Regions from separate parts of the Agromyces cucurbitae genome, predicted to be linked through region 2. Evidence: predicted binding sites of a transcription regulator. Region 2 holds the regulator's gene; each other region holds the start of a gene.
The links. Region 2 encodes HspR, which represses chaperone genes until heat shock. Its sites were predicted from a motif close to AAGTTGAGTCNNNNNGACTCAACTT; they were not measured.

Region 1: the regulator HspR is predicted to act here: its motif matches at 3,937-3,961, upstream of AC3RJ6_RS06025 (ATP-dependent Clp protease ATP-binding subunit).
Region 3: the regulator HspR is predicted to act here: its motif matches at 3,410-3,434, upstream of AC3RJ6_RS03095 (Hsp20/alpha crystallin family protein).
Region 4: the regulator HspR is predicted to act here: its motif matches at 1,333-1,357, upstream of AC3RJ6_RS07005 (ATP-dependent Clp protease ATP-binding subunit).

What each region holds. Positions count from the first base shown of each region.
Region 1 is NZ_JBYRES010000001.1:1,294,670-1,302,149, forward strand. It holds gene AC3RJ6_RS06010 (SIR2 family protein) at 1-938, shown strand, start outside; gene AC3RJ6_RS06015 (hypothetical protein) at 935-1,453, shown strand; gene AC3RJ6_RS06020 (AAA family ATPase) at 1,450-3,831, shown strand; gene AC3RJ6_RS06025 (ATP-dependent Clp protease ATP-binding subunit) at 3,977-6,616, shown strand; gene AC3RJ6_RS06030 (hypothetical protein) at 6,851-7,480, shown strand, end outside.
Region 2 is NZ_JBYRES010000001.1:35,004-42,483, reverse strand. It holds gene AC3RJ6_RS00190 (hypothetical protein) at 1-268, opposite strand, end outside; gene AC3RJ6_RS00185 (pyridoxamine 5'-phosphate oxidase family protein) at 363-794, opposite strand; gene AC3RJ6_RS00180 (GTP pyrophosphokinase) at 853-2,037, opposite strand; gene dnaK (molecular chaperone DnaK) at 2,310-4,181, shown strand; gene AC3RJ6_RS00170 (nucleotide exchange factor GrpE) at 4,184-4,804, shown strand; gene AC3RJ6_RS00165 (DnaJ C-terminal domain-containing protein) at 4,933-5,922, shown strand; gene AC3RJ6_RS00160 (heat shock protein transcriptional repressor HspR) at 5,925-6,338, shown strand; gene AC3RJ6_RS00155 (ScyD/ScyE family protein) at 6,408-7,480, opposite strand, start outside.
Region 3 is NZ_JBYRES010000001.1:631,393-638,872, reverse strand. It holds gene AC3RJ6_RS03110 (M20/M25/M40 family metallo-hydrolase) at 1-905, shown strand, start outside; gene AC3RJ6_RS03105 (APC family permease) at 936-2,279, shown strand; gene AC3RJ6_RS03100 (GNAT family N-acetyltransferase) at 2,613-2,927, opposite strand; gene AC3RJ6_RS03095 (Hsp20/alpha crystallin family protein) at 2,924-3,391, opposite strand; gene AC3RJ6_RS03090 (hypothetical protein) at 3,558-4,364, shown strand; gene AC3RJ6_RS03085 (hypothetical protein) at 4,934-5,395, shown strand; gene AC3RJ6_RS03080 (DUF305 domain-containing protein) at 5,465-6,067, shown strand; gene AC3RJ6_RS03075 (APC family permease) at 6,213-7,480, opposite strand, start outside.
Region 4 is NZ_JBYRES010000002.1:11,917-19,396, forward strand. It holds gene AC3RJ6_RS07000 (MFS transporter) at 1-1,114, opposite strand, end outside; gene AC3RJ6_RS07005 (ATP-dependent Clp protease ATP-binding subunit) at 1,387-3,609, shown strand; gene AC3RJ6_RS07010 (M36 family metallopeptidase) at 3,896-7,135, shown strand; gene AC3RJ6_RS07015 (aromatic ring-opening dioxygenase LigA) at 7,253-7,480, shown strand, end outside.

The sequences.
Region 1 (7,480 bases), 1.3 Mb from region 2:
CTCTTCGCGAGAGACTTACTGGAATCGTGCGCGATCACCCGAGCCTGATCGCTGGGCTCTCCGCGCAGGATGCCGACATTCAAGCTGTGTTCGGCTCGGCGGCTGACATGAACCCATGGGTTTGGCCGTCTGACACCGGCGCCGTGGTTGTGGCGACTCCGCAGTTGGGGACAGATCAGAAGCAAGTCCTCAAGCAGGCCTACTCCACAACCTATGCTCCGAATTCGCGACAAATACAAGAGGACGCCTGCCTTGGTGCCTATCCACGCGTAGTTTTTCTCGCTCTGCTCGTGCACGTATGGAAATCAAAACTCCTTGTCGCCGTTGACGAGCTCAAGATTGATGCCACGGTGGGTGACTCCATTCGGGCAGGGGTTGAGGTTTGGACGGCGCAGATGTCGGCCGCGCTGGGGGCCGACGAGCTTACGGACGTACTTGCACCAATCGCGAGTGTTTCTCGCGGTATCGCGCGATTCAGGCGCGGCCAGACTGGCGCGGCGATGTACGAACCACTAACTGAACGGGCCGTCCTTGAGACGTCAAGTGTGACGACTGGTCGCCCGGAAGACAATCAACTCGCTGCGCTGTCGCTGGCAATTGGCGCCTTGGCGAGTGGAGCCCAAGAAGGCCGCTGGGATATCAAGTCACCGATGTTGGATCCCAGTTCGGTCGACCTCATACTGCCGGGCGGTGTTGAACGAAACGTGCAGGCTTTCGCGGACGATGGTGCATATGCTGCGGCGTTGGCTAAAGACGATCTGAGCGGCCCATTGACCGTCATTGCAAACGGCAGCCCGTTTCAACGGAGGTCGCCAGAACATTCAGTGGGTCGTACGGGCCGGTTCGTTGCAGAGCCGATCTACCTCGATGCTATTACATCCCCCTACGACTCCTTGGCTTCGATCTTGGACGCTCTGGAGGAGTACTTGGTGCTATGAAACTTCGAGATAAGGCAGTCGAGCTGCTTAGAGCGGGCGGCTATGCCGAGATGGACGATGAACTGAACATCGGAGCGGCATCATTTGAGTTCGAATTCGTGTTCTGGAGCAGCGATGCGGGGTTCAATCTGATCCTCGGCGCGCAATATGAGAGCACCCTGCCACGTAGGCTTGCGGCTCTGGCGAGAGGACTCGACTACATGGGTTCGAAGGCATCGATTACGGTCGTGATTGACGCGGAAAGGCTAGACGCGAAGACGCGGTCAGAGATGAGTCGGTATGCCCGCGTACTCCTCGTTCGAACGGACAGCGTCGAGGATGATCTTCGGGTGCTGCTACCCCTCCACCTCGAACGGAGCGCCGTGACGTCAGTAGATCCGATCTCCGTCATGCGTCGCTCTAGCGTTAGCGACCCGCTCATTGTTGGCAGCCGATTGCTAGGAGGTTCTACCCGCGAGGAGCGAGTGCGAGAGCACCTGCGCGCCTTCATAGCTGAACCCTTGGTAGCGAAATGAAGCTGCACTCGCTTGAGGTAAGCAATTTTCGCAGTATCCGCGGCACGGTCCGATGTGACTTAGACGCGTCGGTGATCCTTGTGCACGGTGCGAACGGCGCTGGAAAGACGTCGATCATGTCCGCAATTGAGCTTGGGCTTACCGGCGGTGTCAGCTCGCTGGAAGGGTTCGGTGGGCAACTTTCGCAGCACCTCCTCCATAGCGGGATGGCGAGCGGAACAGTGGCGCTTTCGATAGGGAACGGCGGAGCCACGAGCACAATCTTCGAGTTGGCCGAAGGGGCACGCTCGGGGGAATCACTCTTGGAAGCGCAAGACCGCGACTTTCTCCGTGAGCGCGCGTACCTGGCCCAGTCGACTATGGCGCGGCTCCTTGAGACGTACGAGCAGTCTGACCGCCGAGGTGACTCGGCTCTGGCCCGCTTCGTGAATGAGTTGCTTGGCCTCGAAACACTCGACGCGCTGATTGCTGGGTTGGAGCCGGCTCGGGACGTCCGAAGAGTTCGCAAACTGGTTCCCGAGTTCGCCGATCTTGAGGCCGAACTCAACTTCCTAACGAAGCGAGCGAGCGAGACCCAGGCTGAAGTCGTGCGCGCTCGGCGAGCCCATGCTGCTCTGAGCGAGGAAGCGAAGTCAGTAGGTGGTGATCGACTCGAAGAAGTCCCGAGCATGGGGCCGAGCACCGCACTGCTCGAACGAGTCAGACATGTCAGTGCTCAGTTTGAGTCCCTACGAGTGACCGAGTCGATTGATGTCTTGGATCTCGAGGCTCGGCTTCATGCCTCCAACAATCGAATAACGTCATGGCAGTCCACTTCACAGGCCGCCTGTCAGGTCTTGTTGATGGAGGTCCTTTCCTTCGCGAACGTCGAGCTAGAGCTATCGGCAGAACCTGGCGCAGTCGAGAAGAGCCTTGAAGTCGCCGAGGGCCTCATCACTGACGTTCTGGTTGGCGCCAGCGCGCGGATTGGCGCAGACCGCGCTAGCCGGAAGCGGTTGGCAGCGCTTGATGAGCAGGTTGCCGTCGCTTTGCAAGGAGTTACGGAGACCAACGCGGAAATCGCATCGGTTGCGGTCGAGTCTGATGTCGGAGGGCTTGCGGAAGCTCTGTCGGCAATCGCTCCCTACATCGATGACGATATCTGCCCAGTTTGTGGGCGCGACTTCGGCGAGCTTCACGACGGATCGCTGGCAGGTCACCTTGCCGTGCGCATTTCTCAATTCGGTATCTTGGCGAAGCGAATCACGGCGCTGGGAGAGCATCGCGACAAGCAACAAACACGCCTGGATGAACTAGCCAGGGAGAGGAAACGAGTTCTGGACGGTCTGGAGTTCGGGGAAGCTCTCCTATCGCTTACGTCCCGCATAGCGACAGGGAATGACCTGCTAGCTCGGATTCGTGGGGCCCGACCGAGCGCCGCAGGCGTAACCCGTGACGTCGAGGAGCGGCAGCGGGTGGAGTCGTCTCTCAGCGCCTCGCGCGCAACGGCGGATCGACTGAATCGGCTGCGAGGCGAGCTGTCTGCGATTGGCTTCGACGCCGGCCTCGGACTGCGGCAGGATGCAACGCAGCCTTTCCGAGAGCAGCTCGATGACATCCTCGGGCGGGTTGAAGCGCTCCACAGATCAGCGGCGGAAGAACTCAGCGCGTTCAACGAGCGGATCGACATCGCACAGGCAATGGAAGATCGCGCGAGAGAGATTGCGGACTTGCGTGATGTTCATTCATCATTCGAAGCGCGGATTTCGGTCGCGAAGAGCCAACTTGCCGCGGCGAAGGAGCGCGTCGAATCTGCAGCCCGCCTGAGCAAGAGTGCGGTTGAGCTTCGGAACCGACTTGTTGAACAAGTCTTCGACTCCACGCTGAACGGAACGTGGCGAGAATTGTTCACGCGTTTGGCGCCAGATGAACCGTATGTCCCTGAGTTCGTCGCATCCGATAGTCCTCGAAGTGGCGGGGTGAGCCTCCGTGCGGTGAACAAGCGGACAAAGATGGCCGGCCCACCCGGCCTCGTACTAAGCGCTGGGAACCTAAACACCGCAGCGCTCACGTTGTTTCTCTCGCTGAATGCCACGGCGAAGACCTCGGTCGAACTGTTGCTCCTTGACGATCCTGTCCAAGCGATGGACGACGTCCACGTCGCGCAATTCAGCGCGCTACTTCGATCTTTTGCGCACGACCTAGGTCGGCAGGTTGTTATCGCGGTGCATGAACGTTCTCTATTTGAGTACTTGGCGCTCGAGCTGGCGCCAGCTCGAGCCGGCGAATCGCTCGTGACCATTGAGCTCAGCCGGGTGCCGGGTGAGGACACCCGCTCGCAAGTGACTCGATTCGAGTACCATCCCGATCCCATCGAGGCGGGTTTGACAGCCGCGTAGGGTGGACAAGTTGCGGAGCGACCGGAAGTGTGGCGGCTCCCGGCTTGATCGTTGCAGCATCCTGCCTCCCTAGGGCACGGGAATACGCACGTGCACTGTGCGTTGAACTTGAGCGAACCACACTCAACTTCAACCAGGAGGCCAGGTGCCCAACGACTTCAACGAGGCCGGCGCAAGCTCGTTCGACGAGTTCCTCGCCCGATACCTCGCCGGTGAGCAGGCGCGACAGGCGCGGTCGATCGACCTCAGCCGGTTCCTTACCGCGCGCACCCAATCGATTCTTCAGCAGGCCGGGCGCTTCGCCCTCGAGCGCGGACAGACCGAGCTTGACGCCCTGCACATCCTGCGCGTGATCGTCGAGGACGAGAGCGTGCAGCAGGCGATCCGCCGTGTCGGGGCGAGCCCCGAGCGCATCATCACGGCGACCGAGGCACGTCTGCCCGCGGCATCCGAGATCGCCGACATCAACGCGGCGACGATCACGCCGTCGGCATCCCGGGCGCTGTTCCACAGCTATCAGGTGGCGCGGTCGTCGGGGGCGACGTACATCGACCCGGAGCACCTGTTCTTTGCGTTGGTGCTCGGGCAGGATGCGCCTGCGGGACAGGTGCTTGCGAGGGCTGGGGTTACTGCTGAGGCGTTGACGCAGGGGATGCGTCAAGACTTCGAAGCGCAGACCGATGGTGAAGGTGGTTTCGATACGCGTCCTCCTTCGTCGGACGCTACTCAACCGACCGAGTCGACCACCCCAATGCTCGACAAGTTTGGGATGGACCTCACCGAGCGGGCCGCGAACGGCGAGCTCGACCCGGTGATCGGCCGTGCCGACGAGATCGAGCAGACGATCGAGATCCTGTCGCGCCGCACGAAGAACAACCCCGTGCTCGTCGGCGAGGCCGGCGTCGGCAAGACGGCGATCGTCGAGGGCCTCGCCCGCGCGATCGTCGAGGAGAACGTGCCCGAGGCCCTTCTCGGCAAGCGCGTCATCGCGCTCGACCTGCCCGGCATGCTCGCCGGCACCCGCTACCGCGGCGACTTCGAAGAGCGTCTCACGAAGACGATGGAGGAGATCGCCGAGAACACGGGCGAGCTCATCGTCTTCATCGACGAGGTGCACACGGTCGTCGGCGCAGGTGGGGCTGGCGAGGGCGGCATGGATGCCGGCAACATCCTTAAGCCGCGCCTCGCGCGGGGCGAGCTGCACCTCGTCGGTGCGACCACGCTCAACGAGTACCGCAAGATCGAGAAGGACCCGGCGCTCGAGCGCCGCTTCCAGCCGGTGCGCGTCGGCGAGCCGTCGATCGAAGACGCCGTGCTGATTCTGCAGGGCCTGAAGCCTGCGTACGAGCAGCACCACGGTGTCGAATACACGGATGCCGCGATCCGCGCCGCCGTCGAACTGAGCGACCGCTACCTGAGCGACCGCGTGCTGCCCGACAAGGCGATCGACCTGATCGACCAGGCCGGCGCGCGGCTGCGCCTGAAGCTCGGAGTGAAGGTCGATGTGTCGGCGCTGCAGGCACGGCTCGGGGAGCTCGAGGCGGAGAAGAACGCCGCGGTGAGTGGTGAGCACTATGAGGAGGCGTCGCGGATTCGGGACGAGATCGTCAAGGTGCAGGCGAAGCTCGATGAGGCCGTCTCCGTCGGTCGAGTAGGCGCGCAGCGCCGTATCGAGACCACGGAGGGTGATGGTTTCGATACGCGTGCTCCTTCGTCGCTCGCTACTCAACCGGCGACGATTGTCGACGAGCAGCAGATCGCGGCCGTGATCTCGCGGGCCACCGGCATCCCGGTGAACCGCCTCACTGAGACCGAGCGCGAGCGCCTCGCCGACCTCGAGGGCGAGCTGCACGAGCGCGTCATCGGGCAGGACGACGCGGTCACCGCGGTCGCCAAGGCCGTGCGCCGCAACCGCACCGGCATGGGCGACTCGCGTCGGCCGGTCGGGTCGTTCCTGTTCCTCGGGCCGACGGGTGTCGGCAAGACCGAGCTCGCGAAGGCCCTCGCCGACCGCCTGTTCGACGACGAGACCGCCGTGATCCGCTTCGACATGTCGGAGTTCGGCGAGCGGCACACCGTGTCGCGACTGGTCGGCGCCCCTCCCGGATACGTCGGCTACGACGAGGCCGGCCAGCTCACCGAGCGCGTGCGGCGCAACCCGTACTCGATCGTGCTGTTCGACGAGATCGAGAAGGCGCACCCCGACGTGTTCAACCTGCTGCTGCAGGTGCTCGACGACGGACGCCTCACCGACGGCCAGGGCCGCACGGTCGACTTCCGCAACACGGTCGTCGTGATGACCTCGAACCTCGGTTCGGAGTTCCTCGCGTCGCGGTCGGGAGCGCTCGGCTTCGTCGCCTCGGCCGACGGCTCGGGCTTCTCGTCGCAAGACGACGTGCGCGCCCGCGTCATGGGCAAGCTGCGCGAGGCCATGCGGCCCGAGTTCCTGAATCGCATCGACGAGATCGTGCTGTTCCAGAAGCTCGACCAGCCGCAGCTCGAGCAGATCGTGCGCCTCATGCTGGGTGCGACCGCGCGTCGCCTCGCCTCGCGCGAGGTCGGCTTCGAGGTGACGGATGCCGCGGTGGCGCTCCTGGCGGAGCGCGGTTACGAGCCCGAGTACGGTGCTCGCCCCCTGCGCCGGGTCATCCAGCGCGAGGTCGACGACCGCATCGCCGACCTGTTCGTGTCGGGTGCCGTCGGCGACGGCGGAGCGGTGCACGTCGACGCCCGTGACGGCGAGTTCGTCGTCACGGCCGCGGGCCTCATGCCGATGGCGGCGTAACCGCATTCGCCGGTCGAGTAACGCCGGCGCGAAGCGACGACGCGTATCGAGACCCTCGCGGGGGTCTCGATACGCGTGCTCCTACGTCGCTCGCTACTCGACCGGCGAAGGGTTCGGTCGCTCGCTACTCGACCGGCGACAGGGTTCGGTCGGGCGCTACTCGACCGACTCAGGCCGTCAGCGCTCAGGGGTGTCCCTGTGGTGCGCGCCGCCGAGTTGCGAGAGACTCCACGGATGAGCGGAGCCCTACCCGACGCAGACGGCGACACCGGTGCACCCGACCCGGTCGCACCCGAACGCGCCGCCTTCGACGTGCGCGCCCGCGCCGTCGAACTGCTCGTGCTCGTGGCATCCGTCGTCGTGCTTCGCGTCGTCGGCCTGCTGCTGCTCGTCATCTCGTCGTACGGTTTCGGCTCGGGCGAGTGGCTGTTCCCGCTCGTCGCAATGGTCGTCGACCCGAACCTGCTCGTCTGGGTCGCGCTCGCCGCAGCCGTGCAGTTCGGGCTGCGATCGATGCGCAGACCGGGGCGCTGGGGGCTGATCGTGCTGGCCGCGCCCGTCGCGGTGGTGCTCGTATCCATCGTGCGCGGCGCGCCGGGCATCGCCTCGGGCGGGATCGCCGCAGTGCTCGGCAACGGCATCGCGTTGATCGACGCCGGCATCCTCACCGCGGTCGTCGCACTCGGCGTCGCGTGCTCGGCGGCGTTCCTGAGCGGCGGCCGGTGGTCGGCGAAGGTCGCCGGTGGGCTGCTCGCCGTCGGCGGGCTGCTGGCACTCGTGCTCGCCTGGCAGGCGTTCGAGACGTATTTCACGCTCTTCGGAGTACCGGTGCAGGTCACGCCTGCCGACGAGAACCGCTACCTC
Region 2 (7,480 bases):
CGGTGTGCACGATCGGTTCGCGAGGCGTGAGCCCGTCGCTCTCGAGCTGCGCGTACGCCTCGGGGACGAGCACGGTGTCGCACGTGACCTCGGCGGGGGTGGCGGAGTCGGTCGGCTCCGCGCCCGCCGGCGGCGTCGCCTCAGCGGTGGGAGCGGCGGTCGGTCCCGCCGAGTCGTCGGGTGCGCCCGCGGCGGTGCAGGCGGCGAGCCCGGCCGCGACGAGCAGCGAGGTGCCGGCGATGATGAGGCTTTGCAGGGAAGCGCGCATGAGCGCGAGTCTATGGGCGGGCCGACGCCGTGTGCATCAGGGAGAGCACGGAGGCCGAAACCCGCGAGGAATCGCGCCGTCGTCGCGCGCCGAGTCAGTCGGACGAGAGCTCGAACGAGCGCCCGTGCACCTCGGTCGGCACGATGCGCACCCAGCGATCCTTCGTCTCGGGCGCCCAGGGCTTCACGCCGAGCTCCTCGGCGGCGGCGATCTCGCTCTCGTGGTCGAACTCCTCGGCGGTGCCCTTCACGACGACGCTGAAGGCCTCGGTCGCCGAGTAGCCGTCGACCTGGAACGCCACGCCGTGGTGGATGGTGAGCTCGAGCAGCTTCGTGCCCGCGGAGGTGCGGAACACGATGACGGGCCGGTCGCCGCGCGCGTCGAGGCGATGGTTGACGGGGAAGATGTCGACCTCGCCGGCTGCGGCCAGCGCGATGCGTCCGTAGGGCGCGGCGTCGATGCGCTCCCAGCACTCCTCGGGTGGCATCGATCGCGTCGGCGTGCGGCCCTCTGCTGTCTCGTCCATGTCTCGATTCTCGCCGCTTCGGCGGTCGGCGGGAAGAGCGGGTGCGCCGGGCGCCGACTCAGCCGAGGTCGATCGGCCGGTACCCCGCGTCGTCGAGCGTGCCGACGGGTGCGGCGAGCGCGCCGTAGCGGCTGCGCACGGCGAGGGCGGAGGCATCGGGGTTGGCGTAGAGGTGCGTCGCGACGACCCGGTACTCGTCGAGCCGGCCGTCGGGTACGCGGCTCTCGCGAATGGGCTCGCCGCCGAGCAGCGCCGCGGCGAGCGCGGTCCAGTACGTGCCGATCCCGCGGAACGCACGCGCGGGGCGCTGGGGCTCGGCGTCGGCCAGGAGCACGTCGTGGCTCGTGCTCGCACAGGCGATCGCGAGTCGGCGGCCGAGCTCCGAGAACTCGGCGAATCCGTCGGCGAGCGCCTCGTACCTGAGCCATCCGGCCGCGCGCACGACGCTGCGCAGCTCCCGGCCCGCGCCGGTCACGACGCCGAACGGCACGTCGAGCGCGGCGGTCACGATCTGGTCGAGGGTGCGGGAGTCGCCGTCGTACTGGATGAACCGGCCGATGTAGCCGCGCTCGCCGCCGCCGTCGCCCCGCGTCGTGGGCGCTGTGCGCGCCTCCTCGACCTGCCGGCGGATCTGGTCGAGGTTCTCGTCGGCCTGCTCCAGGAGCGCGGCCGACAGGGCGAACAGGCGGTCGACCTCGCGCGGGAGCTGTCGCGCGGACTTGTAGCGGAAGTCGTGCTCGAGCTCCGACCAGGTGTCGGAGAGCGCGGTGCGCAACTGCACCTCGACGAGCGGCGCGTCGACCCCTGCGCCGCCGTCGGGCCCGTCGCCGGACGGCTCCGCGGCGGCCTGGTCGGCGAGCTGCCCGACGAACTGCACCGACCGGTACCCGAAGGCGTCGATGGGGAGCAGCTCGGACTTGTCGACCCACGAGTCGTCGTCGACGACGAGCGCCTCGCGCACGACCTGCTCCATCGCGGGGAGGTCGCCTTCGAAGTGCGCGATGACGCGGACGCCGAGGATGTCGCGCACCTCGCGGTCGGGCGCACGGCGCACCTTCCGCTCGAACGATTCGCGCGACTTCACGCGCGCGGTGACCTGGAAGTAGCGGAAGCCGGCCGCGTCGAGCCGGCGGGCGAAGTCGGCCTCGATGCGGCTGCGCAGGCGACGGTACCGCCGCAGCTCGCGGTCGTACCGGGCGAGCTCGGCGGCGACGAGCTGCTCGTCGTCCTCGCGCGCATCCATGATGGGCAGGCTACTGCGTCGCGCGGAGAATCGCGGGGAATACTGGGCGCCGGCTGTGAGTTGAGTCAAGTACACTCAAGTTTCACTCCGTCGACTTGACACGTTCATCCGGCGCTGCGAGGCTTGAGTCGTCAAGGCTCAAGTCTTGACGCATCTGACTTCGGTTGCGGGCCAGGAAGGCCGAACCGACCGCTGGAACACCGAGGTCTCGGGTGGGGTGCGACTCCGTCGCGCGCTGCTCGGCCACCGGTACAGCAGAAGGAGAAACACACATGTCACGTGCAGTTGGAATCGACCTGGGCACCACGAACTCCGTGGTGAGCGTCCTCGAGGGCGGCGAGCCGGTCGTCATCGCGAACGCCGAGGGCTTCCGCACCACCCCGTCGGTCGTCGCATTCACCAAGGACGGCGAGGTGCTCGTCGGCGAGACCGCGAAGCGCCAGGCCGTCACCAACGTCGACCGCACCATCGCGTCGGTCAAGCGCCACATGGGCACCGACTGGAAGACCGCCGAGATCGACGGCAAGAAGTACACGCCGCAGGAGATCTCGGCGCGCATCCTCCAGAAGCTCAAGCGCGACGCCGAGCAGTACCTCGGCGACACCGTCACCGACGCGGTCATCACCGTGCCGGCGTACTTCAACGACGCCGAGCGCCAGGCCACGAAGGAGGCCGGTGAGATCGCGGGCCTCAACGTGCTCCGCATCATCAACGAGCCCACGGCGGCCGCGCTCGCGTACGGCCTCGACAAGGGCAAGGAGGACGAGCTCATCCTCGTCTTCGACCTCGGTGGCGGCACGTTCGACGTCTCGCTCCTCGAAGTGGGCAAGGACGACGACTTCTCGACCATCCAGGTCCGCGCGACCTCGGGCGACAACCGCCTCGGCGGCGACGACTGGGACCAGCGCATCGTCGACTGGCTCATCAAGAAGTTCAAGGAGACCACGGGCGTCGACGTCTCGAACGACAAGATCGCCCTCCAGCGCCTCAAGGAGGCCGCCGAGCAGGCCAAGAAGGAGCTCTCGTCGAGCATGTCGACGAACATCCAGCTCCCGTACCTCTCGCTCACCGAGAACGGCCCGGCGAACCTCGACGAGAAGCTCACGCGCGCCGAGTTCGAGAACATGACGAGCGACCTGCTCGACCGCACGAAGAAGCCCTTCGAGGACGTGATCCGCGAGGCGGGCATCAAGCTCTCCGACGTCGCGCACGTCGTGCTCGTCGGCGGCTCGACCCGCATGCCGGCCGTCTCCGACCTCGTCAAGAAGGAGACCGGCCAGGAGCCCAACAAGGGCGTCAACCCCGATGAGGTCGTCGCCGTGGGCGCGGCCCTCCAGGCGGGCGTCCTCAAGGGCGAGCGCAAGGACGTGCTGCTCATCGACGTCACCCCCCTCAGCCTCGGCATCGAGACCAAGGGCGGCATCATGACGAAGCTCATCGAGCGCAACACGGCCATCCCGACGAAGCGCTCGGAGACCTTCACGACCGCCGACGACAACCAGCCGTCGGTCGCGATCCAGGTCTTCCAGGGCGAGCGCGACTTCACGCGCGACAACAAGGCGCTCGGCACGTTCGAGCTGACCGGCATCGCGCCCGCACCCCGCGGCATCCCGCAGATCGAGGTCACCTTCGACATCGACGCCAACGGCATCGTGCACGTGTCCGCGAAGGACAAGGGCACCGGCAAGGAGCAGTCGATGACGATCTCGGGCGGCTCGAGCCTCCCGAAGGACGACATCGACCGCATGGTGCGCGAGGCCGAGGAGCACGCCGCCGAAGACAAGGCCCGCCGCGAGTCGGCCGAGACCCGCAACTCCGCCGAGCAGCTCGCCTACTCGGTCGAGAAGCTCATCAAGGACAACGACGACAAGCTGCCCGCCGACGTCAAGTCCGAGGTGCAGGGCGACGTCGACGCGCTGAAGTCGGCGCTCGCGGGCGACGACGACGATGCGGTCAAGACCGCGTTCGAGAAGCTCTCGCAGTCGCAGACCAAGCTCGGTGAGGCCATCTACGCGCAGTCGCAGGCTGCGGATGCCTCCGCCTCCGGCGAGGACGCCTCGGCGACCGGCCAGGCGGGCGACGCCTCCTCCGACGAGGACGTGGTCGACGCCGAGGTCGTCGACGACGAGGACGAGAAGAAGTAGCCATGACCGACGAGCAGAACCAGAACCACGACGAGGAGCCGGTGATCCGCGACAAGCGCCGCATCGACCCCGAGACCGGTGAGGTTCGGCAGCCGGCCGCCGACGGGGCGCCCGAGGAGGGCGCCCCCGAGGCATCCGGTTCGTTCGACGACGAGGCCGAGCTCACGGTCGACGACATCCTGAACGCGGCCAACGCCGAGGTGCAGGAGCCGAGCGACGAGCACCTCGCCGACCTCAAGCGGGTCACCGCGGAGTACGCGAACTACCGCAAGCGCACCGAGGCGAACCGCGAGATCGAGCGCGAGCGCGCGGTCGGCGCCGCGGTGTCGGTGCTGCTGCCGGTGCTCGACGACCTCGACCGGGCCGAGAAGCACGGCGACCTCGAGGGCGACTCGCCCTTCGCGACGATCGCCGCCAAGCTGCGCGGCGCCGTCGAGAAGCTCGGGCTCACCGCGTTCGGCGAGGTCGGCGAGCCGTTCGACCCGCAGCGCCACGAGGCGATCTTCCAGCAGCCCAGTGACGAGGTCGAGGTCGACACGGTCGCCGACGTCGTCGAGACCGGGTACACGCTGGGCGGCGTGCAGCTGCGCGCCGCGAAGGTCGTCGTCAAGACGCCGGCGTAGCCCGCCGCATCCGTCCGCCGGTCGAGTAGCGACGAAGGAGCGTATCGAGACCCGTCACCAGGTCTCGATGCGCTTCGCTACTCGACCGGCGTTCCACATTCAGACAGACTCAGAGAAAGGAGGTGCCGATGGCCAGTCAGGACTGGTTCGACAAGGACTTCTACCAGGTGCTCGGCGTCTCCAAGGACGCGAGCGACGCGGAGATCAAGAAGGTCTACCGCAAGCTCGCACGCAAGTACCACCCCGACCAGAACCCGGGCGACACCGCCGCCGAGGCGAAGTTCAAGGAGATCAGCGAGGCGAACGCCGTGCTCTCCGACCCCGAGCAGCGCAAGGAATACGACGCGATCCGGGCGATGGGCTCGGGCGCGCGCTTCACCGCGCCGGGCGCCGGGGGCCAGGGCGGCTTCGACGACGTCTTCGGCGGCATGTTCGGCGGCCAGGCCGGCGGGCAGCGCTACACGTTCCAGCAGGGCGGTGCCGACTACGACGACCTGCTCGGCGGGCTCTTCGGCAGCGGCCGGTTCGGCCAGCCGTCGGGCGGGTACCGCGGCTTCGGCGGCCCGACCAAGGGCCGGGACGTCACGGCGTCGACGACCCTCGACTTCATCACCGCGACGAAGGGCGACCAGATCACCCTGCAGACGGCCGACGGCCGGCCGATCACGGTGCGCATCCCCGCAGGGGTGGCCGACGGCCAGAAGATCCGCCTGCGCGGCAAGGGTCACCCGTCGCCCGACGGCGGCGAGGCGGGTGACCTCATCCTCACCGTCAACGTGCGCAGGCACCCGGTCTTCGAGCGCGACGGCCTGAACCTGCGGGTCACCGTGCCGGTGACGTTCGCCGAGGCGGCGCTCGGCGCGACGATCCAGGTGCCGACGCTCGGCGGCGACCCCGTGAAGCTCAAGGTCGCGCCCGGCACCCCGAGCGGCCGCGTGCTGCGCGTCAAGGGCCGCGGCGTCGAGACGAAGAAGGGCACGGGCGACCTGCTCGCGGTCGTGCAGATCGCGGTGCCCTCGCACCTCTCGAAGGACGCGCAGGCCGCCGTCGAGGCGCTCGCCGCCGCGCTGCCCGACGAGAACCCCCGCGACGAGCTGCTCGCGAAGGCCCGGGGCTGACCATGGACGCCTCGAGCCCGCTGTTCGTGATCTCGGTCGCCGCCGAGCTCGCGGGCATGCACCCGCAGACGCTGCGCCAGTACGACCGGCTGGGGCTCGTGTCGCCGGGGCGCACCGCGGGCAAGTCGCGCCGCTACTCGATGCACGACGTCAACCGGCTGCGCGAGATCGCGCAGCTCTCGAGCGAGGGCGTGAGCCTCGAGGGCATCCGCCGGGTGCTCGGGCTCGAAGACGAGGTGCAGTCCCTCCGCGCCCGCGTGCGCGAGCTCGAGGGCGCCCTCGCCGACGAGATGCTGAATCGTCCGGGACGGCGCGTCTTCGCGGCCGGCTCCGCCGGCGAGGTCGTCACGCTCAAGGCGGGCACGCGCGTTCGCCGGGAGAACGCCGTGGTGGTCTGGCGACCGCTCGAGCGCTGACGCCGGCCGTCGACGAACCGCGCCGCGCGACATCCGATCGGATGCCCCGCGGCGCGGTTCGTGCTCCGCTCAGCGGCCCCGCACGGGGTAGGAGAGGATCTGCCCGTCTCCGAACACACCGGCCGAGACGACGACCTTGCCGCTCTGCCACTCGACGCCGGCCGGGCTGTCGACCTCGGCGAAGGTCGAGACCGACCCGTCGCGCGTGATCGCCGACACCTTGCCGCCGAACATCTCGCTCACGTAGATCGTGCCGTTCGGTGCGACCGCGAGCCCCGTCGCGCCCGCGAACCCGGTGGCGACCAGTGCGTACTCCCCGCTCGCCGGGTCGACCCGGTACACCGATCCCGTCGGGAACCCGAGTCCGGGCGCGCCGGGCAGCGTCGACACGTAGAGCATGCCGTCGGTGCCCATCTCGACATCGGTCGGCACGGGCTCGGCGTCGTACGTCAGGCCGACGACGCACTCGTCGAGCACGATCGGCTGGCCCTCCACCTCGCCGACCACGCGCATCTCATCGGTCACGACGAGGGGCTGCGGGGGCAGCACGGCGACCGTCGAGACCTCGTCGCCGACCACCTTCAGCACGGCGTTCATGCCCGAGTCGGCGACGTACGTGACGCCGGGCAGTGCGAGCGTGCCGTACGCGTGCGTGTCGACGAGCCCCTGGTAGCGCGGGTTCACGAACGGCGGCAGCGTCGCGGCGCATTCGTCGGAGATCTCCTCGAACCCGTACCAGCTGTCGCCGTCGGGGTTGTTGGCCTGCTCCCACGCGAGCAGGTCGATCGACGTGTCTCCGGCGGGGCCGCTCGACTTCAGCCACGAGCCCTGGATCGACTGCTCGTCACCGGCGCGTTCGCTCCAGGTGACGGTCGGTCCGAGCACCGAGACGCCGGTCGAGTCGGGACCCTGCGACAGGGTCTCGCTGCTGCCGCCGGAGAGGCGGGTGACCTCGCCGAGGAACGACTGGCCGACGGTGATCACGCCGTTCGCCGAGAGATCGAAGGTCAGGGGGCCCGCGAGGTGCTCGGCGAGCACGGTCGGCGGACCGGAGATCGGCGCCTTCGGCGCGGCGTTCGCCGGTGCGGCGACGACGGCCAGTGCGCCGATCGCGACGGCGGCGGCGGTGGTGAGGATGATTG
Region 3 (7,480 bases), 600 kb from region 2:
TCGAGGGCGAGGAGGAGACGATCTCGCACCTCGAGGCGTTCGTCGAGGCGAATCCCGAGCTGTTCGCGGCCGACGCCTACGTCATCGGCGACATCGGCCCCCAGCAGGTGGGCCGCCCGGGCCTCACGACCGCGCTCCGCGGCGACGTCGCGTGCACCGTCACGGTGCGCACGCTCGCGAACCCCGTGCACTCGGGCATGTTCGGCGGCGCGGCGCCCGACGCGATGACGGCGATGATCCGCATCCTCGACACCCTCCACGACGAGCACGGCGACACCGTCATCCCGGGCGTCGACAGCTCGAGCTGGGCCGGCGCCGACATGGACGAGGACGTCTACCGCGAGGGCTCGGCGATCCTGCCGGGCGTCGACTTCCTGGGCACGGGCTCGCTCTCCGACCGCATCTGGGCGAAGCCGTCGGTCACCGTGCTCGGCATGGACCTGCCGAACACGGTCGAGGCCTCCAACGTGCTGCTCCCGTCGGTCACCGCGAAGCTGTCGATGCGCATCGTGCCGGGCTCCGACGGCGACGCGCAGCTCGAGGCGCTCATGTCGCACCTGCGGTCGCAGCGCCCGTGGAACTGCGAGGTCGAGGTCGAGAAGGTGAAGGTGGGTCACGCCTTCGCGGTGGATGCCTCGAACCCGGCGATCGTCGCCGCCGAGGACGCCCTCGCCGAGGCCTACGGCGCGCCCGTCGAGAACATCGGCAGCGGGGCGTCGATCCCGCTCGTGGCATCGCTGCAGAAGGTCTCCCCCGGGTCGGCGATCATCCTCTGGGGCGCCGAGGACACGGCGCAGTCGCGCATCCACGCGTCCGACGAGTCGGTCGACCCCGGCGAGATCGAGCGCATGATCGCGGCGCAGACCCTGTTCATCCGAGGCGTCGCGGCGTCGGCGCAGTCCTGACCGACGAGCGATCGAGAGGGTGAGGCGCCCGTGAGCGCGGAACAGCCGCCGACGGCCCGGCCGAATGCCGGCGGATCGGCCGCGCCCGAGCCGGAGAAGCGCATGACCGTGCTGCAGGCGACGTTCATCGGTGTCGGCTCGATGGTCGGCGCGGGCATCTTCGCCCTGCTCGGCGCGGCGGGCGCGGTGGCGGGCTCGGCGGTGTGGGTGTCGTTCCTCATCGCCGGAATCATCGCGGCGCTGCAGGGCTACTCGTTCGCGAAGCTCGGTGCGAAGTACCCGTCGGGCGGCGGCATCCTCACCTACCTCTCGAAGGGGTTCGGCGAGGGGCACCTCACGGGCATCGGGTCGTGGCTGTTCTTCACGGCCGGCTCGATCGTCGTCGCGATGATCGCCTCGTCGTTCGGCGGGTACGCGAGCTCGGTCGTGGCGGGCGGCGACGCCGGCTGGGCGAAGGTGCTCGGCGTGCTGCTCATCGTCGTCATGTCCTGCCTCAACGCCGTCGGCTCCCAGGTCGTCGCCCGCGTGCAGTCGGTGATCGTCGTCGTCGTGCTCGCGATCCTCGTGGTGTTCGCCGCGGTCACGATCGCGAACTGGGACCTCGCCCTCCTCGACCCGGCAGGGTACCCGGGGGTGCAGCAGATCATCTCGAGCGTCGCACTGACCTTCTTCGCGTTCCTCGGATTCGGTGTCATCACGTTCACGGCGAAGGACCTGCCGAACCCGTCGCGCCAACTGCCGAAGGCGATCTACTTCGCCCTCGCGATCGCGACGACGATCTACGTCGCGGTCTCGCTCGGCGTCTTCGGCACGCTCACGGCCGAGCAGGTCGTCGAGTACGGCACGACGGCCCTCGCGGAGGCCGCGAAGCCGACGCTGGGCGAAGCCGGTTACGTGCTCATGGTCATCACGGCGCTGTTCTCGACGACCGGCGCCGTGAACGCCGGCCTGTACCCGTCGATCGGCATGACCCAGCACCTCGCGTCGGTCGGGCAGTTCCCGCCCGTGTTCGGCCGGTCGTTCGCCCGGTTCCCGTTCGGGCTCATCGTCATGGCGGTGCTCGCGACCGTGCTCGTCGTCGGCTTCGACCTCAACAAGATCGCGTCGATCGGCAGCGCGGTCGCGCTGCTCGTCTTCTCGGCGGTGTCGGTCGCGCACTTCCGCATCTCCCGCGAGACGGGCGCGAGCCTCGTCGTGCTCGTGATCGGGCTCATCGCGACGCTCGGCACGTTCGTCGTCTTCTGCACGACGACGCTGGTCGCCGAGCCGGCGACCGCGATCGCCCTGGTCGCGATCATCGTGCTCGCGATCGTCATCGACTTCGCATGGAAGTCGGCCGCGCGGCGTCGGGCGAAGGCCGGAACGACGCAGTGACGGCCCGACGGTCGCCCGGCCGCTGGGCAGCGCCCGCGGATGCTCCGAGGGCATGACGATGGGGTGGGAACCCTACCTCCCACCCCATCGCGGCCTCGCGAAGAGACCATCCCGCCGAGCGACCCGAACTGAGCTCGGCGAGCCTGACCCGAGCGATCGATAGGGACATATCCGATCGCTCGGCCGTCACGGTGCAACGAGCCGGTCCGGTCGGGTCTGGACTCGGGTTGTGCTCGAATCGTAACCGCCCGTGAGAGCGCTCCGCACCGCCCCGAACGGGGGGATTTCGGCGGTACGCCCAGAAGGGGACGAACGGCTTTCGAACGGCCCCGTTCAGGGCCGGTCGACGAACGCCTCGTAGCCCTCGTGGTCGCGAAGGTACGCCGCGATGAAGGGGCACTCGGCCACGATCCGGTCGCCCCTGGCGACGGCGTCGTCGAGCACGTGCTTCGCCAGCCGGCTGCCGAGGCCCCGCCCCTCGAACTCGGGCTTGATCACGGTGTGCGTGAAGACGATCGCCCCGGGCTGCAGCCGGAACTGGGCGAATCCCGCCCGCTCGCCGTCGACCAGCAGCTGGTACCGCTGCCGGTCGTCGAGCCGCACGATCTCGACGGGAGCGGGCGGCTCGGCCGCGAGCGCCTCGCTCATCGCTCGATCGGCTCGACGCGGTCGGCCTCGTCGGCCCCGTCGACGATCGGCGCCGCCGCTGCGGCATCCCCGTGCTCGACCGCGATCTTGCGCGGCTTCGCCTTCTCACTCACGGGGATGGTGACGCTCAGCACGCCGTTCGTGTAGCCCGCGGAGATGCGGTCGGTGTCGACGCCCTGGCCGAGGTTGAGCTGGCGCAGGAACGAGGCGGCCTCCCGTTCGCGCGTGATCCACTTCACGCCGTCGCCCGTCGTGAGGGTGCGCTCGGCGCGGATGGTGAGCAGCTGTCCGTCGACGTCGATGTCGACCGAGCCCGGGTCGATCCCCGGCAGGTCGGCCGTCAGCACGTAGTGGTCGCCGTCGCGGTAGAGGTCCATCGGCATCCTGCGCGGGCCGCGCCGGGTGTCGAAGAGGGCGGACGCGACTCGGTCGAGGTCGCGGAACGGGTCGTAGGCGGTGGCCATCATTCCTCCTGGTCGATGACATTGAGTCGATCTGACTCAACTCTCTACCGGAGACAACGCCCCACGCGGCGTGGGATTCCGCCTCGGCGTGCGCCGACAGCGAACGGCCACGAGCGACCCGGTGGATGCCGCGGCTCGCGCTCGAGGCATCCGCAGGCGGCTCGTGATGACGGCGGTGCGAGGTCGACGCGACGAGCGCGATCAGCCAGGCGAAGACGAGCGCGAAGGCGACGATCTCGAACACCGTGAGGTTGAACCAGCCGAGCACGTCGTAGCCGACCATCGCCGCGACCTCGGCGACGAGCGCGACGTACGAGAAGCGCACGAAACCGCGCGGCAACCGGGCCGCGTACCACCGCGTGCCGAGGCAGAGCGACGCGAACGCCGCGGCGGCGAGCAGGGCGAAGGCGTTGTGCAACACCGGCACCCGATCGATCGGCACCGCCCCGACGCCCATGAGCCCGAAGCCGACGAGGCCGATGTGCACGCGCATCGACGTGCGGGCGCCGCGCCGGATGCCGAAGTCGCCGACCGCGACGGCTCGCGTGAGCGCGCCCGAGAGGCCCGCCATGCCGGCGCCCGAGACGACGACGGCGACGTTGAAGCAGGCCGCCGCGAGGTCGTTCGACGTGCCGAGGGTCGAGAAGTTGCGCGTCCACCACTCGCCGGTCGGGGTGATGCTCATGCTCGCGAGGCTGCCGGCGGCGAGCAGCATCGCCACGAGATTGAAGGTGCGATACGCCTCGTGGTCGATCGAGTGACGATGCAGGCGATAGGTGCCGACGCCGAAGACCCCGCCGAGCAGCAGGCCGTAGAACCCGTGCCCGCCCGGCAGCGGGTCGAACGCGGCGGCGGTGAAGTGCACCGCGAGCATCGCGAGCGACGCCCACGTGAATCCGTTCGCGATCGCTCGCGGACCGGGCCCGAGCCCCGGGACGCGCAGATGGGTGATCGCGGCGAGGCTCGCCCGTGACGCGGACGCCACGAGGAGCGCCGCGCAGACGACGGCTCCGCCCGCGATCGCCGGGATGAGCCCGGCCGGGTCGAGGCGCGGCTCGAGGGCGTGGCGGTCGAGCTCGCTGCCGCTCGCGAGCGGCGAGCCCGGCTCGAGTGCGCGGTAGAGCACGATCGAGACGGCGGCCGCGATGAGCAGCGCGTAGAGCCGCCGCACGACCGAGGCGAGTCCGGCCGGCGCCCACGAGGCGGTGGCGCCCGGCACCGCCGGCGGTTCGCCGGGCTCCCGCGCCGCAGGCTCGGCGAATCGCAGACCGTGCCGCTCGTCACCGTCGGGAACCGCGCGTGTCGCTCGGATGCCGCCGACTGCGAGCCCCCGGCCGAATGAGGCGGAGATCTCCCCCGCGTATGCACCGCTCATCGGTCGAACCCTCGATCAGGGAAATCAGACGTCAACAGAGCTTACTTACCCACCCTGATCGCCGCCATCACGCGGATCCGATGACGTCGTCGCCCGGTGCCCGTGACGGGAGGACGGCGAAACGGATACACTACCGGGGTATCCCATGGCCAGGAGGTGGTCGCCCGATGCTCGACGGAATCCGCCGCGCGACGATGCCCGCCTCGCGCACGGCCCGCGCGACCCTGCTCGGCGTCGTCGCCATGGCGGCGCTCATCATCGGCCTGCTGGCGATGCATGCGACGGGATCGACGTCGGGGCACTCGGCCCACGTCGCCCCGGCGAGCACGGTCGATCCGGCTGCGTCGGCGAGTGCCGGGCATGCCGCGCACGCCCCCGACGCCTCGACCGGCGCCACCGCAGCGGCACCCGCCGACGGGCTGGGCGACGTGCCCGCCGACCCCGGTGCGTGCGCCCTCATGATGCTCGGTTGCGTCATGCTCGCCGCCGCAGCGGCGCTGCTCGTCGCCGCCGCGCCGGGATGCGTGCGCGCGATCGCACGCGCGATCGGCCTCGCGGTCGAGCACGTGCGGGGCGCGGCGCCGCCGCGTCCGCCGAGCCTCATCGCCCTCTCCATCAGTCGGACCTGATTCGCGAACGCCCGAGCGCTCCGCGCCCGGCCACGCGATGAATCGACCCACCGACGAAGGAAGCAACCCATGAACACCACGCACACCCTGCGCGCCGTCGCCACGGCCGCGCTCGCGATCACCGCCGCCCTCACGCTCGCGGCGTGCTCGGCCGCGGGCGGCGGATCGACCGGCACCGGCTCGAGCGGCGAGTCGGCGAACGACGCCGACGTCATGTTCGCGCAGATGATGATCCCGCACCACGAGCAGGCGGTCGAGATGAGCGACGACCTGCTCGCCAAGGACGGCGTCGACCCCGCCGTGCGCGAGCTCGCGACGCAGATCACGGCGGCGCAGCAGCCCGAGATCGACCGGCTGAACGAGTGGCTCGACACGTGGGGCGCCGGCGACGAGGCGATGCCCGGCATGGACCACGGCTCGAGCGCCGGCATGGACCACGGCGACGGCATGATGTCGGACGACGACCTGGCTGCGCTCGCGCAGGCCACGGGCGAGGAGGCGTCGCGACTGTTCCTCGAGCAGATGATCGTGCACCACGAGGGCGCGATCGAGATGGCCGAGGCCGAGCTCGCCGACGGCGAGCACTCGGGTGCGACCGAGATGGCCCGGGCGATCGTCGACACCCAGACCGCCGAGATCGCGACCATGCGGGAGCTGCTCGGCGAGGGCTGAGCGGGCGCCTTCGGTTCTCCGTACCGAGCCGGACGTCTCACCCCGCCGATGCGGCATCCGGTCACCGTGACTACGTCACTGAGTCGCCAGGCGATTCAGTGACGTAGTCACTCGGGAGAGCCCGATGCCAGAGCCCTGGGCCTGCTCAGGGGCGGGGGTCGGATGCCTCGCGGTCGCCCTCGAGCGCGGCTTCGCCCTCGTGGAGCACTTCGCGGTCGGCCTCGCTGAGCGCGGCCTCGCCCTCTTCGCCCTCGGCGATGACCTCGTCCTCCTCGAACGACATCCGCAGGTTGCGGGTGAAGAAGCGGGTGATCGAGAGCAGCACCACGACGCCCACCACGAGCCAGATGAGGCCGTAGATCATGGCGTCGATGTTGAGGTTGACCCAGAGCAGCACCGTGAGCGCGATGCCGATGACCGGCAGCACGATGTTGCGGAAGATCTGCGAGAAGCCCTTGACCTGCTTGTTGCGCACCGCGAAGTGCAGGATCACCGTGACGTTCACGATCGTGAACGCGATGAGCGCACCGAAGTTGATGAGCGTGAAGATGAAGTCGAGGTCGGCGACCGCGGCACCGAGCGACACGACGCCGACGAAGATCACGGCGATCGCGGGCGTGCGGTACTTCGGGTGCACGTACGAGAAGAAGCGCGAGATCGGCCCCGTGCCGTTGCGGCCCATGACGTAGATCATGCGCGAGACGCTCGCGTGCGAGGCGAGGCTCGACGCGACGGCCGCCGCGACCGCCGCCGAGACGAAGAAGATCTGGAAGATGATGCCGCCGACCGAGTACGCGATCTCGGGGAGCGCGGTGCCCTCGAAGCCCGCGTCGGTCGGGAAGAGCGACTGGGCGAACCAGCCGGCCGTGAAGAAGATGAGGCCGCCGAAGAGCAGGGCGAGCACGATCGCCTTCGGCACGATGCCCGCGTCCTTCGCCTCCTCGGTGTACATCGTGATCGCATCGAAGCCGATGAACGAGAAGCAGACGATCGTCGCGGCGCTCACGACCGCCATGACCTGCACGTTGGCGTGCCAGAACGGCTCGAGACTGAACGGCGTGCCGTTGCCGGCGCCCTGCGAGAGCGCGACCCATGCGAGCACGATGAACACGCCGATGAGCACGACCTGGAAGATGAGCAGCGTCGCGTTCACCCGCGAGGTCGACGAGATGCTCCACAGGTTGAGCAGCGTGATGACGGCGACGTAGCCGATGACCCACACCCAGCCCGACACGTCGGGGAAGAACGACTCGAGGTACTGGCGCACGAGCAGTGCGTTGACGAGCGGCAGCAGCAGGTAGTCGAGCAGCGCCGTCCAGCCGACGATCCAGCCGAAGTTCGGGTGGATCGTCTCCGATGCGTACGTGTAGGCCGAGCCCGCCGACGGGTAGACCCGGGTCATGCGGCCGTAGC
Region 4 (7,480 bases), on a different contig from region 2:
CGTAGCCGAGCAGCTCGAAGCCCGACCACACCCCCGAGATCATGCCGATGCGGTTGGTGCCGCTGCGCTCCGCGTCGTGGGCGGCGAGATCGGGCAGCATCGCGAGTGGGAACAGCTGGGCCCCGGCATAGCCGACGCCGACCACGCCGGCGGCGAGCAGCAGGGTCGCCACGTCGCCCGATCGTGCGGCGAGCAGGGCGACGAGGCCGGTCGTCATGACGAGCGTCGCCACCGCGAAGCCCCGCTTCTTGCCGACTCGTCGGCCGAGCCGCGACCAGGCGGGCGTCAGCACGATGGCCGGGGCGACGAAGCCCACGAAGGCCATCGTGGCGACGCCGGGGTCGTGCACCACGTGTCGGGCGACGTAGACGACTCCGCCGAGCACCATGCCGATGGCGACCGCCTGCAGCACGAACGCCGCGATGAGCGCACGGGCATCGCGGTCGCGGAGCACGACGGCGAGCTGGTCGAACAGGCGGCCGACGGCGACCTCGTCGCGGGTGAGCGGCGAGCGGCGGGTGCCCCACCAGACGCCGAACGTGCCGACGAGGATCAGTACCGACATGGCGCCGGCCATGAGCCGGTAGCCGGCGACGCCGCCGACGAGCTCGACGAGAGCCGGTGCGGTCGCGCCCGAGACGAGGATCGCGAGCGTGAACACGACGACGCGCCACGCGACCAGCCGGGTGCGTTCGGAGTAGTCGTCGGTGATCTCGGCCGACATCGCCAGGTACGGCACCTGGAAGAACGCGTACACGGTCGCGGAGGCGAGGAAGCACCCGAGCACCCACAGGGCCGCCGCGGCGACGGGGGCCGTCGGACCGAAGAACATCGCGGCGAACGCGACGGCGAGGACGATCCCGGCGCGCAGCACGAACGGTCGCCGTCGGTCGTGGGGATGCCTCGAGCGATCGCTGATGCGGCCGGCGACGGGGTTCAGGAAGAAGTCCCAGGCCTTCGGTGCGAAGACGATCATGCCGGCGATCGCGGCCTCGACGCCGAGCAGGTCGGTGAGGAACGGCATGAGGATGAGGCCCGGCACCGTGCCGTACGTGCCCGAGGCGATGCCGCCCAGTGCGTAGCCGACCCTGGAACGGCGCGAGAGCGCGGTCATGGAGCTGATCGTAGGTGGGCGCGGGCACCGGCCGAGGAGATCTGCGTCGAATCCGTCATCGCGGGAACCCGCATGCGCGACATCCGTCTCGGGCGGATCGACCGCATCGAACAGCGCGCCCACGGGGCCGACGACGCTGGCGCGTCCCACGGCATCCGGTCTAGCGTGAAACGCGGGGGAGATTCCGCGTGATTTCCGGAATACCGACCCCCTTCGCAAAGTTGAGTTCAGTAGACTCAAGTTTTGAACGAAGGGATGACTGAGTGGCAAACATGCAGGGTGCGCCGAACTCGCAGGAGGAGCAGAAGTCGGCGCTCGAACAGTTCGGCGTCAACCTGACCGACCTCGCGAAGGCCGGCAAGCTCGACCCGGTGATCGGCCGTGACGCCGAGATCCGGCGCGTGAGCCAGGTGCTGACCCGTCGTACCAAGAACAACCCCGTGCTCATCGGCGAGCCCGGCGTCGGCAAGACCGCCGTGGTCGAGGGACTCGCCCAGCGCATCGTCGCGGGCGACGTCGCCGAGTCGCTGAAGGACAAGCAGCTCGTCTCGCTCGACATCTCGGCGCTCGTCGCCGGTGCCATGTACCGCGGACAGTTCGAGGAGCGGCTGAAGGCCGTGCTCAAGGAGATCAACGAGGCCGAGGGCGGGATCATCACGTTCGTCGACGAGCTGCACCTGCTCATGGGTGCGGGCGGCGGCGAGGGCTCGGTCGCGGCCTCCAACATGCTGAAGCCCATGCTCGCCCGCGGCGAGCTGCACCTCATCGGCGCGACCACGCTCGACGAGTACCGCGAGTACATCGAGAAGGACGCCGCGCTCGAGCGACGCTTCCAGCAGGTGTACGTCGGCGAGCCCTCGGTCGAGGACACGATCGCGATCCTGCGCGGGCTCAAGGGCCGCTACGAGGCGCACCACGGGGTGACGATCTCGGATGCGGCGCTCGTGGCCGCGGCATCCCTGTCGAACCGGTACATCACCGCGCGGCAGCTGCCCGACAAGGCCATCGACCTCATCGACGAGGCCATGTCGCGACTCAAGATGGAGATCGACTCGTCGCCCGTCGAGATCGACCAGCTCAAGCGCCAGGTCGACCGCATGAAGCTCGAGGAGCTCGCCCTCAAGAAGGAGAAGGACGACGCCTCGAAGGAGCGCCTCGCGAAGCTGCGCGAGCAGCTCGTCTCGCTCGAGCGCGAGCTCGCCGAGCTCGAGGCCCGCTGGGCGCGCGAGCGCCAGGGCCTCAACCGGGTGGGCGACCTCAAGAAGCAGCTCGACGAGGCGGTCACGCAGCGCGACCTCGCACTGCGCGCCGGCGACTACCAGAAGGCGTCGCGGCTCGAGTACGAGACGATCAAGAACCTCCAGCGAGACCTCGAGGCGGCCGAGCAGGCCGATGCCGCGGGCAACGCCGGGGGCGAGCCCCGCATGGTCAACGAGCAGGTCACCGACGAGGACATCGCGGCGGTGATCTCGGCGTGGACGGGCATTCCCGTCGGCAAGCTCATGCAGGGCGAGACCGAGAAGCTGCTGCACCTCGAGCAGGAGCTCGGCAAGCGCCTCATCGGCCAGAAGCCGGCCGTCGCGGCGGTCGCCGACGCGGTGCGCCGCTCGCGCGCGGGCATCAACGACCCGAACCGGCCGACCGGCTCGTTCCTCTTCCTCGGCCCGACGGGCGTCGGCAAGACCGAGCTCGCGAAGGCGCTCGCCGAGTTCCTCTTCGACGACGAACGCGCCATGGTGCGCATCGACATGTCGGAGTACGGCGAGAAGTTCTCGGTGTCGCGCCTCGTCGGCGCCCCTCCCGGGTACGTCGGCTACGACCAGGGCGGGCAGCTGACCGAGGCCGTGCGTCGGCGCCCGTACTCGGTGATCCTCTTCGACGAGGTCGAGAAGGCGCACCCCGAGGTGTTCGACGTGCTCCTTCAGGTGCTCGACGACGGTCGCCTGACCGACGGCCAGGGCCGCACGGTCGACTTCCGCAACACGATCCTGATCCTCACGTCGAACCTCGGCTCGCAGTACCTCATCGACCCGGCCCTCAGCTGGAGCGAGAAGGAGCAGGCCGTCATGCAGACCGTGCGACAGGCGTTCAAGCCCGAGTTCGTGAACCGCCTCGACGATCTCGTCGTCTTCTCGGCGCTCAGCGAGCAGGACCTCGCCGAGATCGTGAACCTCTACATCGACCGGCTCACCGGCCGGCTGCACGAGCGCCGGCTCGAGCTCGGGGTCACGCCCGACGCGCGGGCCTGGCTCGCCGAGCGCGGCTACGACCCGCTCTACGGGGCGCGCCCGCTGCGCCGGCTCATGCAGCGCGAGATCGACGACCGGCTCGCCCGCGCCCTGCTCGACGGCAGCGTGCGCGACGGCGACGCGGTCGTGGTCGGCCTCGCCGGCGACGGCGAGTCGCTCACCGTCGCACGCGCCGACGCGGCGCCCGGGCGTGGTGCGGGCGGCGCCGACGACGAGGTCATCGAGGCGGAGCTGCTCGACGAGTAGCGCGGCGCGCGCGTCGGACTCATCGAAGCGGATGCCTCGTGCCGTGCGCCCGGCCCCGCGAACCCCGGTTCGCGGGGCCGTCGTCGGGTACGGCTGGACCGGTGACCGTACCCCCAGTCCGGGGGAGCGGCGTGCCAATTGTCCCCCGTTTCCGGGCGGCGGGTATCCCCCGCGAGTAACGTGACGGCCGGCTCGACCGAGGGCCGCGCCGCGGGGCGACCGGGGGGATCGCTCCGCGGATTCCCCGGGCGTCCCTCCGGAGGTCATCGTGTACCGTCCGACCGCCGTGGCTGCCGTCATCGCCGCGACCGCGCTCGCCATCAGCCAACCCGTCGCCGCCGTCGCGGCACCCGGCGCCGAGGCGCCACCCGATCCCGCCGAGGAGTTCGGCACCGCGCTCGTCACGATCGACGGGGCGGGCGACGTGCGCTCGGTCCTCAACCCGACCGGTTCGCTCACCGGACCGTCGGATGCGGACCCCGCCGACCTCGTGCTCGGGTATCTCGCCGAGCATCGCGACGCGTTCGGCCTCGGCGGCGCCGGGCTCGAGTCGCTCGTCGTCGACGACGTGATCACCGACCCGAACGGCGTCGCCTACGTGCAGTTGCGCCAGGCCGTCGACGGGATCCCCGTGCACCAGGCGGTGATCACCGCGAGCGTCGACGGCGACGGCCGGCTCGTGCACGTCGGGGGCACCACCGCCGACGTGGCACCGGCGACACCCGCCGAGCCCGACATCACGGCAGCCGAGGCGATCGCGGAGACCGCGGTCGTCGCCGCGGGTGCCGACGTCGAGGCCGCCGAGCTGCCGCGGGCCGCGCAGACGACCGACCGGGCGAGCGTCGAGGTGCCGAACTCGATCGCCGTCGACGGCCTCGTCGACCCGACGCCGCTGAAGGCCGAGCAGCGCTGGTACATGGACGACGAGGGCCGCAGCCTGCGGCTCGCGTGGGTCACCGACGTCGAGGTCTCGGGCGAGGTGTGGGTCGAGTCGGTCGTCGACGCGGCCACGGGCGACGTGCTCGCCGAATCGAGCCGCTACGCCGAGATCGGGCCCGAGGGCGACGTCTTCGACGAGGAGCACCCCGAGGCGACCGGCGCGTCGCGCGAGCTGCACCCGTTCTCGGGCATCAACGGCACCTGGGTCGACGACACCACGACGAGCGGCAACAACGTGAACGCCTACCGCGACCTCGACGACAACGATGCGAACGACGAGTACCAGCCGAACACGCCCGCCTCGGGCGACCCCGGCCACCAGGTCTTCGACTACCCGTTCACCGACGCGTGGGCGGCGAACTCCGACGGCAGCCAGGCGAGCCTCGACGCCGACCTCGACGCGATCATCACGCAGCTCTTCTACTACACGAACGTGATGCACGACTACACGTACGAGCTCGGGTTCACCGAGGCGTGGCGCAACTTCCAGGTCGACAACTTCGGCAACGGCGGCAGCGACGGCGACCCCGTGCTCGCCGAGGCGCAGGACGGCTGGGACTTCGGCTGCGTCGACAACGCGTCGAACCCCATCCGCTGCATGAACAACGCCAACTTCGGCACGCCGGGCGACGGTTCGAGCCCGCGCATGCAGATGTACATGTGGTCGCTGCCGTTCCGTGACGGCTCGCTCGACGGCGACGTCATCGCGCACGAGTTCGGGCACGGCGTCTCGACGCGGCTCGTCGGCGGCGGCAGCTTCGACTACGGCGACGACCAGACGGGCGCCCTCGGCGAAGGCTGGAGCGACGTCATCTCGTTCCTGAAGTGGAACGACGCGGTCGTCGGCGAGTACGTCACGGGCGATGCCACGACCGGCGTGCGCAACGTCGCCTACGACACCTCGCCGCTCGTCTACTCGGACTACGACGACTACGTGCCGGGGCCGAACACGTCGCCGCACGGCAACGGCACGATCTGGGCGACGATGGTCTACGCCGTGCGTGCGTTCCTCGGCGTGCCCGTGACCGAGCAACTCGTCATCGACGGCATGAAGAACACGGCGGGCGGCGCCAAGCCCACGTTCGTCGACGCCCGCAACGGCCTGCTCGCCGCCGACATCGCCACGAACGGCGGCTCGCACGTCTGCGCCATCTGGTCGGCGTTCGCGCAGCGCGGGCTCGGCGAGGGCGCGGTCGCAGCGGGCACGAACGGCCACGCCGCGCAGGTGAACGACGAGACCCTGCCCGCCGCCTGCGCACCGACCGCGGACGCGGGCGGGCCGTACGCGACCGACGAGGGCACCGACGTCGCGGTCACGGGGGCCGGCTCGAGCGCGGGCGGCGACCCGAGCGCCGGTGCGATCTCGGCCTGGGAGTGGGACTTCGACGGCGACGGCCAGTACGACGACGCCTTCGGCGTGAGCCCGTCGTTCGACCGGGTCGGCCAGGACGGCACGTTCACGATCGGACTGCGGGTCACCGACCTGTACGGCAACACCGCGACCGACACGGCGGAGGTCGACGTGGCGAACGTCGCACCGACCGTGTCGATCGACGCGGTCGCGCCGCTCGACGAGGCGACGCGCACCGCGACGATCACGGGCGTCATCACCGACCCGGGCTGGCTCGACGACCTCGAGGCGACGATCGACTTCGACGACGGAGCCGGCCCGCAGCCGCTCTCGGGCGCCGAGGAGAACGATCGCCCCGACGCGACGCTCGCCTTCGAGACGAGCCACGACTACGGCGACGACGGCGCGTTCGACGTCGAGGTCTGCGGCGCCGACGACGACACCACGACGTGCGAGACCGTCGTCGTCGAGGTCGCGAACATCGACCCGTCGATCGCGATCGACGCCTCCGGCATGCAGACGTACGACGGCGTGCAGGCGTTCGTGCTCGACGCCGGCGGCAGCGTGACCGTGCCGGTCGCGGTCGCCGACCCCGGCAGCGACGACCTCACCGTCGTGTGGGACTGGGACGACGGCACCACGAGCGTCGAGACCTCCCTCGTGAACCCGCCCGTGCCCGACCCGCCGAAGTCGCCGACCGTGCAGCCGCGCGACATCGACCTCTCGGCCGAGCACGTCTACGAGGAGGCCTGCCTCTACGACCTCGTCGCCGAGGCGACCGACGACGACGGCGGTTCGGCGGCCGACGACGCCGCGATCGTCGTGGTGGGCGACGGTGAGCAGTCGAAGCAGCACGGCTGGTGGCTGGGCCAGATGCGTGTGAAGAACGGCAACGACTTCACGACCGCCGAGCTCGAGTGCTACCTCGACATCGCGGTGTTCTTCAGCACCGTGTTCGACACCCCGCTCGACCGCGACGACGCCGTGGCGGTCTTCCACTCCCCGCCGAAGCACGACGCGAACGAACAGTTCGACCAGTTCCTGCTGGCGGCCTGGCTCAACTTCGCGAACGGCTCGGTCGACCTCGCGACGCCCGTCACCGTGCACGGCACGACCACGACGTGGGGCGACGCGATGCTCGAGGTCGAGACGGTCCGCACGAGCGTCTCGTCGACGCCGCAGGAGATCCGGCAGGCGAAGGGCGTGCTCGCCTCGCTCGCCACGACGAGCGGCTGAGCGGGACCGGCGGCGACCGTGCTGCGAGGCATCCGTTCGGCGGATGCCTCGCAGCACTGTTGCCGCGGCCGCCCGCGCCGCTAGCCTTGGCCTCGAACACGGTTCGAAGGGGGCGACGTGACCGAGGAGTTCGAGACGGGCGGAGCGGTGCTCAGCCGCACGCAGGTGAACGTGGTGCGACTGACCGGGCTCGCGGGGATCATCGGCGGCATCCTGCTGATCGTCGTGGCGATCGTCGCGTGGGTCGGAGTCTCGTCGCAGCTGCGCGCCGAGAACATCGTCATCCCCGACGATGCGCCGATCTTCGCCGGCAAGGTCGTCGACGGGCCGATCGACGCCTACGTG